Bdellovibrio bacteriovorus: one gene and its partner. The protein of the gene in region 1 binds, or shares a complex with, the protein of each later gene. Links are inferred from orthologs where the notes say so. Each region holds a gene or a part of one and is shown in the gene's direction. Other genes may lie near its edges. The genes, in order: trxA and trxB.

The links.
Region 2: the proteins of trxA (region 1) and trxB are in contact, whole or in part, in a crystal structure (PDB 1F6M), measured with the Escherichia coli proteins. The link is inferred for Bdellovibrio bacteriovorus from one-to-one orthologs.

Annotation. Positions count from the first base shown.
Region 1 is NZ_LUKF01000002.1:28,850-35,165, reverse strand. Bases 2,278-5,219 are described here. They hold trxA (thioredoxin), read left to right. Parts: upstream 2,278-3,556; coding sequence 3,557-3,883; downstream 3,884-5,219. Other genes in these bases: AZI85_RS02970 (iron-containing redox enzyme family protein), read right to left, coding at 4,837-5,219; AZI85_RS02975 (hypothetical protein), read left to right, coding at 4,092-4,763; AZI85_RS02985 (hypothetical protein), read left to right, coding at 2,438-3,484. Also shown: AZI85_RS02995 (DNA-processing protein DprA), read left to right, coding at 1-929; LPS export ABC transporter permease LptF, read right to left, coding at 1,102-2,205; more of AZI85_RS02970, read right to left, coding at 5,220-5,481; AZI85_RS02965 (hypothetical protein), read right to left, coding at 5,514-6,188. UniProt on the Escherichia coli protein: Participates in various redox reactions through the reversible oxidation of its active center dithiol to a disulfide and catalyzes dithiol-disulfide exchange reactions.
Region 2 is NZ_LUKF01000019.1:38,098-44,375, reverse strand. Bases 2,176-5,079 are described here. They hold trxB (thioredoxin-disulfide reductase), read left to right. Parts: upstream 2,176-3,107; coding sequence 3,108-4,052; downstream 4,053-5,079. Other genes in these bases: AZI85_RS14850 (lipase chaperone), read left to right, coding at 4,683-5,079; AZI85_RS14855 (response regulator), read left to right, coding at 4,060-4,557; AZI85_RS14865 (2Fe-2S iron-sulfur cluster-binding protein), read right to left, coding at 2,714-3,001; AZI85_RS14870 (hypothetical protein), read right to left, coding at 2,176-2,584. In the rest of the region: AZI85_RS14875 (hypothetical protein), read left to right, coding at 1-109; more of AZI85_RS14870, read right to left, coding at 122-2,175; more of AZI85_RS14850, read left to right, coding at 5,080-5,420; AZI85_RS14845 (S8 family serine peptidase), read left to right, coding at 5,407-6,278.

The DNA of each region.
Region 1 (6,316 bases):
TATCGCAAATCATTAAGTCTCATCCTCTTTACACTCTTCAAAAAGATTCTATTTTGCATCTTTATCGCACTTTAGGTGGCACGGGGCGCCTGGATGCCGAAACCTTGATGGAGGAGTTAAAGCTTCTTTCGCCAGAGCTCTTTACGGCCTTACAAAAGAATCACACGCTTTTTAAAAATCATTGCGAAGAAACGGTGAAGTTAAAAATGCAGGGTGTGCAGATGGTTTGTTACGGTGAAGCTCTTTATCCTTCTTCTTGTTATTGGATGGAAGAGCCACCATTAACCTTAAGCTTTATCGGATCACCGGCCTGGCTTAACGAGCGCACCTTGGCCGTCGTAGGCAGTCGTGAGCCGACTTTTGAGTCGATGCAGTGGATGGAAAAAGAGTTTGCGCCTTTTTGTGAAAAAGAAAAACCGTGCATAGTGAGTGGAGGCGCGCGCGGTATTGATCAAAAATCTCACTCGACAGCTTTGCGCAAAGACACGACAACGGTCGTCGTTTTGCCATCTGGCTTGGGAAATCTGTACCCTGCAAACTTACAAGAGTGGCTTTCGCCGATTTTAAATCGCGGAGGTTGTTTCGTCAGTGAATACGCCTATGAACAGAAAATGCATAAGCATCTTTTCCATCATCGCAATCGTTTGATCGCGGCACTAGGTCGCGCGACTTTGTTGGTTGAGGCCAAAAAGCGCAGTGGAACACTGATTACGGCGCAACAGTCTTTGCAGTTGGGGCGTCCCGTATGGGTGGTGCCTGGACACCCCTTAGATCCGCACTTTGCGGGGAGCCTGGAATTGTTAGTGGACGGTGCATTGTTAGTCCGCGATGCTCATGATTTATCCATGCACTTTGGCGTAGAAATCGGGAATTCAAAGTTGCCGTCGGCACCGATAGCAGAGCCTGAAAACACCCACCACTACCGGTAGTATGTCGTCTAAGTTGCCAAAATTGTTCAGAAAAAAATGAAATGATCTAAAAAAATCTTTTGCAAGGTCGAGGGAATGCCCCTACCATTTGATTTAAGGGAGGGGCGATGTGGTCAAGGATGACCGTGGTAGTATGGATGCTACTGCATCGCTCTAATTTTCGACCGCAGCCCTAATTCCAATTTCTTCTTAAAGCTTCCATACCTAAAAGAGCAAAAATAAAATTCGGAGCCCAGATCGCCACTGGCACAGGTAAACTTCCTGAGCGCGCCATACCTTCAGCCGCGACGTACAACGTCCAATAAAGAATGATAAGGCCGATACAAAGAATCATTCCCCCGGCTTTCGCCGCACGACGGTTGGTGGTCGTACCAAGCCCCACGCCAATCATCGCAAAGACCACGCACAAAAAAGTAATGGCCAAGCGTTTGTGATATTCCGTGCGCAATGTGCGCTCCAGCTCTTCGTCTTTAAGATCTTCTTTAAGGCGACTGCGAACTTCGTTTAAAGTTAAAGACTGTGGAGATTTCTTTTTCTCTTCGATATTCAAGGGCTCAGAAAATCGGACGTCGTAAGTGTCAAAGCTGATCTTCGTGTGAGTTTTTGCCTGACGATGAATTTCTCCGTCTTTGAGGCGCAAAAGGATGTCGTGGCCAGGACGTTCTTTGTCGGGGACGATCTCGCCCTCTTTAGAAATAATCGTCAAAGGCACATCACCGGTTTTTTCGTCGTAAATAAAGACGTTTTTCAGAAGGCCCTTATCTGAATTCACTTCGTTCGCGTAAACGACCATGTCAAAAAAACCTTCAGAAAAGGTTCCTTCTTTGATCACCGCGCCGGCTTTGGTGTTGGCAAGGCGCGAGTACAAAACTTCAAATTGACGATTCCCCCAGGGGGCAATGTTGAAGGACATTTGAGCAGAGATAGCTCCGACAAAAAGAGATAACACAATCGCTGGCAAAAGCAGGGTTCCCATCGGGAGACCGGATGCTTTCATAGCGACGATTTCAGAGTCTTGGCTTAATCTTCCATACGTTAATAGCACCGAAAACAGAAGAGCCATAGGGAAGAGCACCGGTAAAAGCGAGATCACGACGTAGCCGATAATTTCCGCGATAGTTTTCAGAGTCACACCGTGGACGAGGGCGAATTCGGTCAGACGTAAAACCTGAAACATGAGGATGATCGAAATAAAGACCATCAGTCCTAAAATGAAGCTGGGAAGCATCTCAAAAAAAATGTACTGCGCAGCTTTTTTCCCGTGAAAGATACTCAAAAGCAGTCTCCGTTGTGAAGTCCCATTGTAGTCCGCCGAATTAAAGGAGTCATCGCGTCCATCGTCTAGTACAGTTCTAGGATTAGTTTCTACTGCGTTGCAGCCTCCTCGACGTATTAGCAATACGCCTTCGTCGGTGCGCCTTGTATAAACTAATCCTAGAACTGTACCACTTGAGGCTGTTTGTCTCTGCGATATTGACCCGATCCATTGCATATCCGACAATAGATGTATGAACAAGATTCTTTTGGTGTACGAGGATTACGCAGATCTTATGTCTGTTGAGTCGACTTTGAAAAAAGTGGGCTTTGATGTCATTGGTCTTTCCAGTGAGTATGCCATCGCAGAACAGATGCTCGCATTCAATCCGGATCTTGTTGTTGGAAACGGCAAGGGCGGAAAGGTCAGCTCTTTGGGTGTTGGCAAACGCTTGAAAGAGATGACGCGCTGGCAGGGAAAGTCAGTGCTTATTTTTCCCGCAAACTTCAAACCCAATCCTCAAGAGTTGATCCGCATTCGCGTGGATATGATTCTTGAAGCGCCCGTGGCACCTTTAAGACTTGTCCAAGTGATTGGAAAAATCTTGGGGCATGATGAAGCCGTTCTCTTAGAGCGCTTGAATAAAGCCATGCATGTGGAAAGCCCGCAGAAGACTGGCGGCAGCAGTGTTGTCGGCGGTAAAACCGGGACTGAAAATGAAGCTATTTACGTCAAAGGCGTTGTTCCGGATGCGGCCCCCGAAGGCTCTAGCGATGCCTCTTTGCAGTCAGAAAGAATTCAGGAAGAGTCTCAACAGTTTCCGCTAAGTCCCGAAGAAGAGACAAAAAAATTCTCTTTTAAGTTCGGCGATCGCATGTCGGAAGCCTCCTCTGAAAAGACGTCGGCAAGCAGTGAAGAATCGGCGTTCCCCGATGTCGATCTGAAAGCGTTAGAGCGAGAGCTTTTAGGCGGAGGAGCGCCCGAAGTTGAGCGCGTTGATGTTCTTGATAACACAACGGCGCAAGAAGACAGTGTGGCGGTGTCGGGCTCTGCGGATGTAGATCCTGAAATTCAAGCTAAAGCTAAAGCCGACCTGCAAAAAGCAGAAGAAGGCCTGAAGGACCGTGTCTCTAAATACAGCAATATCGTTGCGGATGTGAAGGTCTCTCCGAAAAGTACGGTGACCCGAGTTGAGGCGCGTCGACGCCAAAGAGAGCTTGCCACTCATTGGGATGGCCAAAATCTGAGCGATCTCGATAAGTTACGCCAAGAGTTTGCCAAAGCGCTGTTTAAAAAGTAATTGCCCCGCGCATACCTTGACGATAGACCTTTTGATGTTCAAATTAGTAAGAGAATATTACGGAGGCCATTCATGGGCACATTTACGAAACCTGTCACTGACAGTTCATTTGAAACAGAAGTACTTAACTCGTCAACTCCCGTCCTAGTAGATTTCTGGGCTGAGTGGTGCGGACCTTGTCGTGCACTAGCTCCAAAGCTTGAAGAAGTCGCACAAGAGTTGGGTCAAAAAGTAAAGATCGTAAAGGTGAACGTTGATGAGAACCCAGGGACTCCAGGTAAATATGGAATCCGCGGGATTCCGGCAATGTTGCTTTTCAAAGGTGGCAGTGAAGTAGGTCAACTTGTTGGCAACCACCCTAAAGATGCGATCTTGGATTTCTTGAACAAGAACGTTTAATTTCCTTTTACAGAGTGAAGTAAACAAAAACCCTGCTTGTAAAAAAGCGGGGTTTTTTTATGTTAAAACCTCGTTAAATTTCCCCTAATGTCCGCAACCATTGCATCTTGGTAAGATTTAACTTGCTGAGCCGTCCAATTGGACAAAAGGCAAAATGCTGGCTATCTTTGAAGTACTCACATAAGGTGAGAGTATGCAGGGGTTAGAAATGTCTATTGAAGTTGTTGAAGTTCGCCAGCAAGATGTGGCTTTACTCGTTGAGAAGTTCAAAGCTGCATCTCAAAAAATCTGTATGATGTTTGCTACTGAAGGAGTCTACAGAAAACCCTATATCGATGGGTTGCCTCATTTCCGAGCATGCTCTTACGAAAAAATGCAAGAGATCGTGACTAGCATCACTTTCTTCAAAGAACTTTGCGAAGAACAAATTGCTGAAGGTTACAAGTTGAAGGACAACTCGAGCTTCGTGTGGAGAGCTTTCCGTAAACTGGACTTCGTTCCGCGCGCAGATGTTTTCAATCACATGACGGATGAAAATCTTGTCGAGATCTATTCGGTGGATAACAAACAGCTTTATCGCAATTTCAAATTCTTTGAATGCTGCTCTTACACTTTGGAAGAACTTTACTCTGTCGAGTGGTGGAATCTTTACGAGCGCAATGCTGCAATGACGATGAAGATTTTCGATCTGGGTGTCAAAGTAGCCACAGGTGAAATTCCTGATAGCTATACTCCTGATATCGAGCCGCATCTTCTAAAAGAAGTGAAAGAAGACGGACAATCATTCATGCAACAAGTGAAGTTGATCAGTCCTTTGAAGCGCAACAGACGTGTTGAAGGTTTGTTGGTGATTGAGACCGCAGAACCCGTTAACAACTAGTTCTTAAGTTTTAATTTAGAAAAGAAAAGGCACCCGATGGGTGCCTTTTTTATTTCAAGCTTATGAAGTCAGCTTAAGCCGCTTTACGCGCTTTCGATTTACATTGCTCTGCCATTCTTTCCACCATGCGAGAGTAAAGAACCGCCGATTGCAGCATGTTCTTCGCGATATAGTCGCAGTCTTTTTCGCTTAATAGCTCTAAGAATTTCTGACCCTCTTCATAGTGATCCTGATCGACGACCGCATGCACTCTTAAGTGCACCGTCGCTTTTTTTCCGTAGTGTTTCTCAAGCACCTCTAAAAGCTGCGGTCCATGAAATTTGGCCGCCCCTTCAAGTAAGAAAGCATACCCGCAGAGCGAAAGTGGATTTTCAAACTCGATCCAATAATACTGCAATTGACGAATCATTTCAGTCTCTGGCAGTTCGGGATACTGTGCAAGTTTACCGCCCATGTTTTCTAAATCCTTTAAAGGCATGAAGTCATGGTTCAGCTCCTCTTGGATGTGATGAAGCATGGCATAGTGGTGATCCCGATCATCCACTGGAAGGCGAGCTGCCGACAGAGCTAAAAATTTTGTCGTGTGGCGAATCAGATAATAAGTCTGCGCTAACCAGTTTTTATAAAACTCTGGATTATCCCACGGGCAGTCCATGATTTTGTCACCCAAGGCTTTGATTTCGCGATCCATGATCGTAGCTAACTGTTTTTTCTCCATACGTCCCTCATTTGGTTTAAGTTGAAAAATAACTAAGCAATTTTTAAATGGCGTTTTTTAACAGGCTGATCACTGATGAGATCAGTGTAGTTGATTTTTGCATTCCAAAGCTCGGTCACCATTTTGGCTAAAAAAGGATCCGAAAGTTCTTTGGTTTCGTGTTTTTTAAGGAACAATAGCTGACACGGGTATTTCCCGCGCATGATTTCTCCCATCGGACGCATACCGAAGCGCTGGGCTTTTTCATGAATTTTATAATCCATGCGGGCGACGGCGAGCAGGCCATCCCATGGTGAGGCCTCAAAAGCTTTCATACTTAAGGCGCTAATGATGTCAGCGACTTTAAAGCCCGGCTTGCTGAGTTGATAGGAGGTGTTCACTCCCAAGTACTCCAGCGACATATAGGTGTGGGCTCCTTCGGCCTGAAACTTTTTAACAAGTTCAGGCGTGAAGGGCTCCATATATCGATGTTCTAAGTGCGAGCTCGCGCGATCGTCGAACACGCTGTACATATGGAAGGCTAAGACCTCGTCCGTTTCCATATCTTTTAGGCAGGTGATGACCTCATTGCGATAGAAGTCATCCGTGTGCAAAGACTCAAAGATTCCGTCATAAACTTGTTTCCAAGTTTCATATACCTGATTGGTGAGTTTCGCTGTTTCGTCAGTCAAGATGCGCGGGTTGAACAGATAGTACTGATACTTCATGAAATTCCCCCAAAATGTGCAGATAGAAACTTTTCGGGAGATCCTAATTTTCTTTGAAGAGTGAATTTGATACGTACTTAAATTTAATGTTTCCGTACTTAATTGGTGCGTATGAAAAATGGAAATTT
Region 2 (6,278 bases), on another replicon or contig:
ACTGGGTCGGGGACAGTGTGCCGCTCAAGTGGCCACACCTGTCGGATGGGATCGACCTGAAGAAGAAGCGACATCCCCCGGAATTCCGTTTGAGGGAAAGGGTCTTTAGGCGTTTAAACTGTTAGTGAGAGCCGGTTTCATCGTAACGAACTACCACAGCATCTAAAGAACCGTTTGAAGTGGGCGCTTTTCCAACTATTAAAATTCCGCCGTCTTCAAGTGAATCAACAGATTTGAATTCCAAAAAAGCATCATCTACAAGATAACCCGCATTCGCAAAAGTGGTGTCCAAGTTTCCTGCGGTTGTTAGTCGTATAACAACGCCTTTCACGTAGTCTTCAGAGCCCACTAAAACCCAACGGTTTTCAGAGTCTTTCATTATGGAAGTAAGTAAATATGTATCAGGCACGGCGATTTCCAAGGATCCACCGACCCCCCAACTTGTATCTAACACTCCGTCTTTATCCATTTTAAGAATAAACTTTTTCTCTCCGTCATAGGTGGCGTAAAAAAGCGAAATATTTTGAGCCGAGTCTAAGTGTATCGACATATACTGATTCTCGGAATCAATGGCATAGGTGGTGTAACCTAATGTGTTGAACGATGTGTCCAAAGTGCCGTCACTTAGAAAGCGAAGAACGTAAGCATCGCTCCCGGTATTTCCTGCAACCAACAGACGACCATTTACGAAGCGGGCTGCAAGAGGCCAAACCTCCATCGCCGTAATAAGTTCTCCGCCGGTTCCAAAAGTGTTATCTAAAATTCCGGCGCTCGTAAATTTCGTGATGACTAACTTATCAACATCGGGACCATCCCAAAGCTGGCTTACAATGAAAAGGTTTCCGCTAGAATCGACGGCCGGGATTCCTAAGCTGCTGGCTGTCGGGTTGGGAAGACTTGCTATTCCTGTCCCGTTAAAGGAAGTGTCTAGAACTCCGGCCGTTGTGATTTTCAAAATACGGTTTTCAGAAGTCACTGTCGACTCGTTGCCGACGAGAAGGCTGACGTAGTATCCGCCGTCAGGTGCTTCGATAAGTTTTGCTTCCTCTATGAATTCGAAACTTCCGCCATAGTAACTAAAGTGTCCTTGCACGCCAAAAGCAGTGTCTACAACGCCGTTACGCTGTTTTGATATAAACGCCGCCCGTCCCCGAAACATAGTTCCCAAGATGTAGAGATCATCGTCTTTTTTTAGGGACTGTTTGATCTCTTCATTGGAAGGTATGAGGACGCTCGGTCTTAATAGACCCGAAGAGGCAAAAGCATTATCCGGACTTCCATTGGGCAAAAGTTTTAACATAAACATGCTGGAGGAGGTGTCTGCGCTAAAGCTATTGCCGTAAAGATAGATGTTGTTTGACCCATCGACAAACAGGTCGGAAGCTACTTTTGTGATGGCCGTATTTTCTAATTTCATATCGTCGCGAAACACGATTCCGCCTGTTCCAAATGCGGGATCAAATGTTCCATTTGAAAGAATTTTGCCGACGCGTAAATACATATAGTCGGCATCAGTGTCGCTTCCGACGACAATAAGATTTTCGTCAGTCGTGAGGGCAATGTGATCTGTATAGCCAAAATCGTTGCCTAAGTTTAAAGCTCCGGCGGTACCAAAAGAATTGTCTTTGGTGCCGTCGCTGTTAAAGGCAATAACGTATTTTCCGAAAGTGCCACGTCCCAAACCATAAATTCTGCTATCGTCCGCTTTGAGAGTAACGGCATAAAATCTGTCAAAGTTTGCTGTATTAAAAAAATCCGTTAAGATTCCATCTCCCGCAAAAGAAATATCCAAAGTGCCATTTACGTTGTAGCGCACGATCGAATAATAGTTCTTTCCACTGTAGTTAGCGCCGCCGACACAGATTAATTTTTGATCGCTTTGCAGTGTACAGTCTTGAAGGTCGTCACCGGATGAAGAGCTTATATCTGTTTGAACCAGTCCGCCTGATCCGTAACTGGTGTCTACGGTGCCGTCAGTCAGATATCGAGCTATCAAGAAATCCCTAGGACTGGAGTTCGTTTCACCAGCGATGTAAATCCGTTCTGACGAATCAACACCAATCCAACGTGGTGTCATACTTGACGGAGTCAGCGCCAACTTTAATATTTCTCCGTTATTAAAATTTGCGATGCGGACACCTTGATTATCAAGTTTTTGAAGGGCAACGGATGTCGAGTTGGTCGCGGAATCGTAATAGTAGCCCACTTGAAGAATGTGGTTCCGTGAAGAATTCAAAGTTGAAGAGACGGATCGAAAGAAACTTGTTTCGATCTGTGAGGCGCCGGAGGCAAGGGCAGCGGAGGCACCTTGCGTAGTCATTTTTTGTACATAAGAGTTGTCGATAGTGCTGGTGAAAACAAATTGCCCGTCGTTAGCAAAAAGAAGTTGTTGGGCGTTCGCGCGGCTTTCGGGATAATTGGCTCGCACATTAAATGAAGATGTCGCAGGGATAGTCGGAGAAATCACTGGTGGAGTCATCGAAGGCGAAGTTTGGGACGCCAAGCGAAGCATTTGGGCGTCTAAGGTACAGCCAGCCGTGATGAAGCCAAAGATGACAAAAACTAAAAGGTTCCAATTAGTCATAACCCTCCGAGAAGTCTTATGAATCCATCGGAGCATTTGCTCTGGGCCTAAATGAAAAACGGTAGATGAAGGCGGGTTTTTATGAAAGCTGCGTCTTGCTCTGATACGGCTGTTGTATGAAAACTGGAATTACCAATAAGTTGCGTCAATTGTGACGTCGCCAATCACTTGAGTTTGGCAGCTAATGCGAACATCTTTTGGCAGATCTTTAGACTCCCTTAAGAAGGCCTCCGTTTCGTTTTCCGGGGTCAAATTCTCTTTGCCTTCAACAATGATGATCTTGCACTTGGCGCAAACACCATCACCATCGCAACTTGAAGCGACGGGGAGGCCGGCTTCAAGAAGAGATTTCATCAGGTTTGCCCCCGAAGGAACCTCAAAGGCAGGACGATTTTTTTTAAACGAAATCAAAGGCATGGCTCATTGTAGCTGACGCAGTCCAAAACGTGCAAAGAAGTAATGAAAACAACCCTGTTTGTGGTAGCCTAGGGGCGTAAATTGGTCCCTATTTTGTGAGGTTTCTATGACTCAAGATACTAAAGTTGAAAATGTGATTATCATCGGCTCAGGCCCTGCAGGTTTGACAGCAGCTGTTTACACATCTCGTGCGAATTTAGAACCGTTAATGATCGAAGGCGAAGAAGCCGGTGGTCAGTTAATGACGACAACAGAAGTTGAAAACTTCCCTGGCTTTGAGCATGGAATCACGGGACCTGATCTCATCACGGTGATGAGAAAACAAGCCGAAAGATTTGGAACTCGTTTCATCACTCGCAATGTGACGAAAGTGGATTTCTCGCAACGTCCGTTCAAAGTTTGGATTGGTGACAAACTTCATTTGGCAAAATCAATCATCATCTCTACCGGCGCAAGTGCGAAGTACCTGGGTCTTCCTTCAGAAAGACAGTATTCAAACCGTGGTGTGTCCGCTTGTGCGACTTGTGACGGAGCTTTCTTCCGTAACCAAGAAATTGGTGTTGTTGGCGGTGGTGACACCGCGATGGAAGAAGCGACTTTCCTCACTCGTTTTGCTTCTAAAGTTTATGTGATCCATAGACGTGATCACTTCCGTGCTTCCAAAATCATGGCTGAGCGTGTGATGAAAAATCCAAAGATTGAAGTTCTTTGGAACACGGAAGTCACCGAAGTTATGGGCGATGGCAAAAGCATGACAAGCGCTAAGATCAGAGACGTCAACACGGGTGAAGTGAAGGATCTAGGTATTACGGGTCTATTCCTAGCCATTGGCCATAAGCCAAATACAGACCTTTTCAAAGGTATGTTGGATATGAATGAGACAGGGTATTTGATTACTCAGCCGAACACGACCTATACTAATATTCCAGGTGTCTTTGCGGCCGGAGACGTGCAAGATCACGTATACCGCCAAGCCATCACGGCAGCCGGTACAGGCTGTATGGCAGCTATTGATGCTGAAAGATGGTTAGAAGCTCAAGGTTCTCACTAAGGAATGTATGAAGGATAAAAGAATCAACACGAAGGATTTAGTCGACAAAATCGAGAAGATGACGAAGGCGCGCATCGCGAGCCAGGACGTTGTCTCTTTAGATCAATTTCGTGAGGCGAAGAAGAAACTTGATCCCAAAGTGATCTTAGTTATCGAAGATGATGAGACCATGCGTTTGGCGATGAAGAGAATTCTAGAAACTGAAGGTTACGTGACGAAGCTTGCCGCTGATGCCACGGAACTTTCTACGGCCTTGGATGATCATCCGGTTGATTTGATTTTGATGGATGTGGGTCTTCCATGGGTGAACGGTTTTGAACTGGCCCAGCTTCTGAAGGACCATCGCGATCTTAAAAAGATTCCGTTGGTTTTCGTTTCTGGCAAAGCCACCGAAGACGACATGAAAAAAGCTTTCGAAATCGGCGCTGATGACTACATCAAAAAGCCTTTCGACGTCGAAAAGCTAAAGAAAACTGTTCAGACACTTCTTAAATTGAACGAGTAGTTCAGGGGCCTTAGACAAAGGTATTGTCTCAGTCCGAGACCCTAAGGCCAGCTCCACAATTTCTCAATAGTCCTAGCGGAAAATAATGAGCATCCTGTTAGTAAACAAGCTAAAATAGGAAGCTCATGGCACGTCGGTTATCCATAGTCATTTTCTTGATCGTATTAGGGGGAGCGGCTCTTTATTTTTGGAATAAAGGGGCTTCTTCGTCAGTAATAACTGCAAACACCGAAGCTTCTACCACTTTATCATCTGCAAAGGACCATGAGTCCACCTCCACTGCCACCGTGGCAGTAGAGTCTTCTGAAAAAACTCAAACCACTGAAATTGCTTCCAATCAAGAACCAGCGCAGATGGTGCCGCGATCTCGTCGCTTACCCAAGTCAGAGCGGGATTCTATTAAGCTGAATACACAAAATGCAGAGTTTTCCGAATCGCCGCTTTTTGCTGATAGTGATTGGAAAATCTGGAATGGCGTAAGAGCCGTCCCTAAAAATGCGGGACCACCTTCCGCAGTCGTTGTCGGCGAAATGACGGGTTTTTATTTAGTTAAAGAGGAAGCGGCGGATCCGAGTGCTTTTTCCGCGTCTCAGCCGATCGTGGTTTATGATGCTCGATTGGGAATTGCGGGTGTCGTCACGGGAACTTTTTCGGTGGTCCTTAAAGAAGGAGTTTCGCCACAGGTTCTTACGCAAAACTTGGGACTGAAAGTTTTAAATTCGTTTCCGGATATTCGTACTTATTACGTGACGTCTCCTCAAGAGCCTTTTGACTTAAAAGTCGTCCAAGATATTTTAAAAAATGATCCCTCTTTAGAATCTTCAGAAATGGAAATTTTAAGTAGAACTTATGAAAAGAATTAGTCCTCGCTTCCGCATTTTAGTTTCTGTTTTAGCGGTGAGCTGTCTCACGGGGCTGTTCTTTACGAATTGTGCGGAAAGTACTTTCACTGCTGTTGAGCCGGATAAAACCGGTGCCGATCCATTATTAGAACTGGCTTGGCATATCAATAATACCGCTCAGAAAGTTTTTTCGACGACTGCGGGTGAAGTCGGAAACGATTTAAATCTTCTGCAGACTTGGTCGAGCGGATACTCTGGAAAAGGTCTTTCAATTTTAGTTTCTGACGATGGTGTTGAAGACACTCACGAAGATCTAAAGAAGAATTTTCTTTACGGCGTTTCTAAAGATTATACTTTGGCATCACCTTGGACAGCGAGTGCTGCTGCACCGAAAGTTGCTAACGATAACCATGGTACGGCTGTTTCTGGTTTGATTGCGGCTGTTGCCTCCAATGGTGTGGGCACTAAGGGTGTCGCTTTCGGGGCGGGGATTGCTTCAGCGAATTTTCTTTCTGAAGCGGCAGGATATTCTGACGCGATATTAGTCAGTCAGGCCGAGGGAAACTTTGACCTTTTCAATATGAGTTGGGGTTCTTCGCAAAATAATTTGTCGACTGTTTCATCTAATTTTCAGGCGCAGTTAAAATCAAAAGCGATCAATGGTCGCTCGGGAAAAGGCTCCTTAATTGTCAAAGCGGCCGGGAACGATTTTTTTGTGAAATGCCGTGGCTCTAGCACCGAGTATTGCGTTGGAAATGCGAACTTTGATTCTGATAATAGCACTCCTTATACACTTTTAGCGGGCGCTTTGAATGCGGAAGGATATGCAGCAAGCTATTCTTCGCCGGGCTCTAACATTTGGGTGTCTTCGTTTGGTGG